2 regions of the Pseudoalteromonas sp. Angola-4 genome follow, and region 2 is predicted to be linked to the other one. Evidence: predicted binding sites of a transcription regulator. Region 2 holds the regulator's gene; the other holds the start of a gene.
What was found. The regulator ArgR, encoded in region 2, controls arginine synthesis, uptake and breakdown. The targets are predictions, from matches to a motif close to ANTGAATANNTATTCANT.
Positions count from the first base shown of each region.

Region 1: gltB (glutamate synthase large subunit) is a predicted target of ArgR. The motif match lies at 1,479-1,496, and genes of this name have one in related genera.

Region 1 is NZ_JAQREK010000002.1:383,444-386,872, forward strand. It holds gene gltB (glutamate synthase large subunit) at 1-1,378, opposite strand, end outside; gene PSH48_RS04165 (Grx4 family monothiol glutaredoxin) at 2,227-2,565, opposite strand; gene PSH48_RS04170 (Fe-Mn family superoxide dismutase) at 2,833-3,414, shown strand.
Region 2 is NZ_JAQREK010000009.1:5,009-8,437, reverse strand. It holds gene ispB (octaprenyl diphosphate synthase) at 1-448, shown strand, start outside; gene mdh (malate dehydrogenase) at 543-1,475, opposite strand; gene argR (transcriptional regulator ArgR) at 1,700-2,167, shown strand; gene PSH48_RS11585 (Dyp-type peroxidase) at 2,164-3,063, opposite strand; gene PSH48_RS11580 (ABC transporter ATP-binding protein) at 3,107-3,429, opposite strand, start outside.

The DNA.
Region 1 (3,429 bases), on a different contig from region 2:
TTTTTTGGTATTTAACAAGTGTTTCGTCATCAAATGAGCGATTACCCGCATCTTGCTCGGTAAGCTCTTCAAACGGGGTTAAACGCTTAACGTTTTCTTCAAGCCATGACTTATAAGGATGACGCGATTTTAAATCTTGGTCGATTTCGTCTGAGTGCCAAATCTTGCCTAATTTAGTATCAATTACTAACAGCTCACCTGGCCCTACACGGCCTTTTTCGACCACTTCATCTGCAGTGTAATCCCAAATCCCTACCTCAGAGGCAAGTGTAATAAAGCCATCTTGGGTAATAACATAGCGCGCTGGACGCAGACCATTTCTGTCAAGGTTACAGGCTGCAAAACGCCCATCAGACATAACAATGCCCGCAGGGCCATCCCACGGTTCCATATGCATAGAGTTAAAGTCGTAAAATGCGCGTAAGTCATCATCCATAGCACGGTTTTTCTGCCATGCAGGTGGCACAAGCATACGCATAGCACGGAATAAATCCATGCCACCGGCTAAAAACAGCTCCAGCATGTTATCTAAGCTTGAAGAGTCAGAGCCGGTTTCGTTTACAAACGGCGCTGCACTTTGTAAATCAGGAATAAGTGGCGATGAAAACTTATACGAACGTGCACGAGCCCATTGGCGGTTACCTTCAATGGTATTAATTTCACCATTATGCGCTAAATACCTAAATGGTTGTGCTAAAGGCCAACGCGGCTGAGTATTAGTAGAAAAACGCTGATGGAATACACAAATAGCGCTGGTCATACGAATATCAGCTAAGTCTAAATAAAAGTTAGGCAAATCTGCAGGCATCATAAGGCCTTTATAGATAGTCACTAACCCCGATAAACTCGCAATATAGAACGACTCATCCTCTGCTAAACGCTTTTCTGCACGGCGACGTGCTACATATAAACGTCGCTCTAAATCTTTAGAGCGCCATCCTTCAGGCGCACTAACAAAAATTTGCTCAAAACCAGGTAATTGCTGTGTAGCAATTGGCCCTAGCATTGAAGGGTCAGTAGGCACTTCACGCCAACCGAGTATTTTAAGTGTTTCTTGTTCTAATTCTTCACATAAAACCTGTTTTGCAGCTTGTGCTAAAACGGGATCTGAATTTAAGAAAACCATGCCTACGGCGTAATTTTTACCTAAGTGCCAATTATGCTCACTCGCAATAGCACGGAAAAAACTGTCAGGTTTTTGTAGTAATAAACCACAGCCGTCACCTGTTTTACCATCGGCAGAAATACCACCGCGGTGCTGCATGCGATCAAGTCCAGTAATAGCTGTACGAATAAGCCGATGACTAGCTTGACCATTTACTTGGGCTATTAAGCCAAAGCCACAATTATCTTTTTCTAATGTTGAGTCGTATAACATAGACCCCTCCCTTGCTGCACTGTTAACGTGAATGAACTGCTCGACGATTTGCTAACAGACGCACAAAACTAGCCTCTATAGTAAATAGAGTCAATATTATTTTGAATACATATTCACATTCTTGAATATTTCTCACTTCAAGGCAAGGTTTCTTTTTTACCCATAAGTTTTAACAATTAGCGCTTATTTGCGCGTTATTTTTTCATGACACTGGTGTCAATTTTAACATTTTGTAAAAACAAAGGCGTTAAAGCAATACCCTTTACGTAAACGTAAAGCACCAAAGCAATGAATAAATATTCACTAATTTCCCACAGGTTCAGTTAACATTTAGATAGTTTAATGCGTTTTAAATAAATTAGAGGTTTAGGATCACGCTTTTTTAGCGTTCATTAGTATAGTTATTAATTGTGGTGTCGTTTTTAGTGCAGATGTAGTGAATTTTTATTTAATGCCAATTCGCTTGATTGAGCGAACTATTGTAAGGCTGGAAAAACGTGTTGATAGCTGGGCAAAAAACTCGCTATTTAGTTGTTCTAAAAAGAATTTTTAAGCGCAGATAGCGACACGTTTAGCCCCGCAAAATGATTACGTCTTATTGCGCATTGATATAAAACTCATATTTTAATTAAAATTCGCGCTTATATTAAGTAGCTTTGTTGCTTACTTATCCTGACTAGGTGCACCTAAACAAGGAGCAAGGGGTGAGTTTGCAAACTATTGAGCACAAATTAATAGTTATAATCACCCACTGATGGGCTGAACAAGAGATTAAGACGTAATAAAGTTATATATAGGCACAAAAAAGCCACGTAAAACGTGGCTTGAATAATCTAGCAAAGTAGCAATTACTCTGCGTCAGCTTCTTTATACTTAGCTGCAGTTTCAGTGATCAGTGGCTGTAATTCACCACGTTGAAACATTTCAATGATAATGTCACAACCACCTACTAATTCGCCCTCAACCCAAAGCTGTGGGAAAGTAGGCCAATTTGCGTATGCTGGTAACTCAGCGCGAATATCTGGATTAAGTAAAATATCAACATAGGCAAATGGTTCGCCACATGACATTAGAGCTTGTGACGCTTGTGAAGAAAAACCACAATTTGGTAATTTAGGCGACCCTTTCATGTAAAGGATAATTGGGTTTTCTGAAATCTGCTGTTTAATTTTATCAATGGTTTCCATCTACAACCTCAAAATGACGATAGCTTGATATACCTAGGGCTTGAAAATAAATCATTGTGGCCACAGATATATAACTTAAAATGGGCAAATAAAGCCGCAATTGAAATAGTCTTTAGCAATAGCATTGCTGTTTGCTTAAACTTGAGTAAAATACTCAACAATTATAGTAACACTATATTTTCGTTTGGTATAGGTAAGTGGTCTGTTCTATCAGGCATTACGTACTATCAAGCGAGTTATCAACCAAAAGAAGATGGAGATAAAAAAATGGCATTTGAACTACCGTCACTACCATATGCAATTGATGCACTTGAGCCTCATATTTCACAAGAAACTCTTGAGTATCACCACGGTAAGCACCACAACACATACGTTGTTAAATTAAACGGTTTAATTCCAGGTACTGAATTTGAAAATAAATCTTTAGAAGAGATTGTTTGTTCATCTGAAGGTGGCGTATTTAACAACGCTGCACAAATTTGGAACCACACTTTCTACTGGAACTGTCTATCTCCAAATGGCGGCGGCGAGCCAACAGGTGCTATCGCTGACGCTATTAACGCTAAATGGGGCTCTTTTGACGCGTTTAAAGATGCATTAAACGACAAAGCGGTTAATAACTTTGGTTCTAGCTGGACATGGTTAGTTAAACTAGCTGACGGTTCATTAGATATCGTAAACACGTCTAACGCAGCAACGCCGCTTACAGACGAAGGTGTTACACCAATCCTAACTGTGGATTTATGGGAACACGCTTACTACATTGATTACCGTAACGTTCGTCCTGATTACCTTAAAGGTTTTTGGGCGCTTGTTAACTGGGAATTCGCGAACGCTAACTTCGCTTAATTAGCTATTATACGC
Region 2 (3,429 bases):
TGAAGCCGCTACAGGGCTTGCAGCTATTATTACCGAGCAAGATAATAGTGTGTTAGATGCGCTTAATTTATATGGTATGCATTTAGGTACTGCTTTTCAGTTAGTTGATGACGTGCTTGATTACAACGCAGACGCTGACCAATTAGGTAAAAATATTGGTGATGATTTAGCAGAAGGTAAGCCAACCTTACCGCTAATATACGCTATGAAGCACGGCAGTGATCAGCAAAGAGCCCTTATTCGTGATGCCATTGAGCATTGCAATGGTATGGATAACCTTGAGGCTATTTTAACGGCACTTAAACAAACCAACGCACTTGAATTTACAATGCAAAAGGCGCAGCAAGAAGCAGACAAGGCCATTGCCTGTTTAGACTTTTTAGCAGAGTCGCAGTACAAGCAAGCGTTAATCAGCTTAGCGCGTATAGCTGTAGAGCGAGATCACTAACTTTGCAGCCTCCCTTAATTAGTATTTAAGGGCCATAATTTTCGAGCAATAAAAAAGCCTGCATAAGCAGGCTTTTTTGTGCATAACTTGGCTATTACGCCATGAAATCAACACCTTCTTTGATGTCTTTTTTCAGTGTCTCAAGCATATCGTTCTTCGCTTTTTCTTCAAATGCGCTTAGCTCGCCGTAAGAAAGAATTTCTTCAACGCCGTTTTTACCTAAACGTACTGGGTGTGCAAAATACTCTGCATCACCATCTTCAACAGCAACGTATGCGTAATCTACAACATCTTCACCTTGTAGGCCTTTAACTAAAGACATACAAAAACGTGCTGCAGCAGCACCCATTGATAATGTAGCTGAACCACCACCTGCTTTAGCATTTACTACTTCAGTACCTGCATTTTGGATACGTGGAGTAAGTGCAGCAACTTCGTCTTCAGTGAAAGTTACGCCTTCAACTTGAGAAAGTAGAGGAAGAATAGTTGTGCCAGAGTGACCACCAATTACTGGTACTTTAACTGTAGCAACGTCTACGCCTTTAAGTTCAGCAACAAATGCTTCTGAACGAATCACGTCAAGCGTAGTAATACCAAATACACGGCTTGCATCGTATGTACCTGCTTTCTTGAACACTTCAGCAACAATCGGTACTGTGCCGTTTACTGGGTTAGTAATAATACCCACAAGTGCTTTAGGACAACTAGCTACAATGCCTTCAGCTAGTGTTTTAATGATACCGGCATTTACGTTAAATAAATCTGCACGATCCATACCTGGTTTACGTGGCATACCCGCTGGGATTAAAACAATATCAGCACCGTCAAGCGCTTTGTTTAAATCGTCTGCGCCAAAACCTGCTACTTTAACATCAGTTGGGATGTGTGATAGGTCAACAGCAACACCTGGTACAACTGGTGCAACATCGTAAAGTGATAATTCAGAACCAGCTGGTAAGCCTGTTTTTAATAGTAAAGACAATGCTTGACCGATACCGCCTGCAGCACCTAATACAGCAACTTTCATTGGAATTCTCCGTCATTTGAGGTAGGAAATACTTGTGGCCCTTAAGATAATGAAATTAGCGCCTAAAAACAAATTTATCGGGCCTATTTTGCGATATTTTCGACCATAGTTGTAAACTTTGGTGGTTTATCGCATCAAACTGTCAAGTTGACTAAACAACTGCTGCATAATTATTCATTTTTGTGTAGTATTTACAGCATAAATAACAATAATGAATAAAGACTATGCAACCTCAAGATAAACAAGAAGCATTGGTAAAAGCGTTTAAATCACTTTTAAAAGAAGAAAACTTTGGCTCTCAAGGCGAAATAGTTGATGCGCTTAAAGAGCAAGGCTTTGACAATATAAGCCAGAGTAAAGTGTCACGCATGTTAAGTAAGTTTGGTGCTGTGCGTACCCGCAACGCTAAACAAGAAATGGTTTACTGCCTACCCGCTGAAATGGGAGTGCCGACAGCTAAAAGCCCATTACGCCAGTTAGTCATTGATATTATGCATAATGAAATGATGATCATTATTCGCACTAGTCCAGGCGCTGCGCAGCTTATTGCCCGCTTACTTGACTCGTTAGGAAAGGCCGATGGTGTATTAGGTACTATTGCCGGAGACGATACTATATTTATTGCCCCAGCAAAAATCTCTGAAATAGACGTCACACTTGAACGAGTACGTATTTTATTTGATACGGTTTAAATTTGCTTTAAAAAACCAACTGAGGGGGCAAAAAAAGCTGACCCCATATCGGCTTGAGTAAAATCAAGCCAATGGTCGTAACACTCCCCTTTTCCTATGCGGCTGTTAAGTACCTTTTCAAACGCACTTCCCGATGCAGAGCATGTAATACTTAGCATGCCTTGCTCGTAAACATCGCCATACGGCATGCTTTGGTTAAGCAGTATTGCTTGGCCGCTCTCATCTTTTAGCTCACTTCTAGTCGCGTGGCTAGTATCTACCTTTGGCTCAATTAAGGTGTTATCTAAACGTGTGCGCCCCATAATGTGTTCTTGCTCGCTTAGTGATAAATGCTGCCATACGCTCAGGTCATGCTTATAACGCTGTACATGAATATAGCTGCCTTGGTGTTCAAAGCTGTCGGGGTTATTAACCAGTGCCGTGATTCGTTTTTGGCGTCCATGTGGGGTGTCGCCTGCATAAATAAAGCCGTTAAAGTCTCGCCCATCTAAAAACCTAAAATTGCGAATTTGTTCAACCAGCTCTACATCGGGCGAAAACAACTTTAATATTTGCAATGCAAAAAGGTGATTAACATCTTCTCGGTCTGAGCGAATTTGTATGAATAAATCACATGGCTGTACGCGCATAACAAAATCACTGTGATTTATATTAGGAAAGCTTTGCAGCTCGCTTGGGATATATTCAGGTAGTATATGCGGCCAATATTGCGCGCCTATAGCCACCATGCAAGAGAGCATGGCTTCGGAGAACTGATCACTAAACTCTTCTTCAATTGCGCTTACGCGCTTAAGCTTTGCGCGCAATGACTCGTCTTGACCATCAAATACATTAAAAAATAAATGCAAACCGTGTAAGTTTGCTTCAGCACAAATCCCAGATTGCGCTTGCGCCATTGTTATTCCTTAGCTTTATAAAACACAGCGAATAACACATTTGTTATGATTCGAAAAAATTCACCGTGTGAGGTTTTATTTTTATTATAACCTGCTCATTTATTTCAAATGACTGGCCATATTGTGCGGCAACTTCAATCTCTTGCTCTGCAATTACAACAGTGTAAACATAAGCCGAGCCTATAAACCGACGGCTTAAAATGCTCACACCTTGAGGGTTATCGGCCTGCGTATTTTGCGCAAGCTCAATATGGTGTGGACGAATATACACCACCCCTTTTATTGCACTGTGCGTATGCTCATGCTGCGATTGCACGACACCAAAAGGCGTTGTGTATTCAGTTGCCGTTAACACTTCTGCGCCTA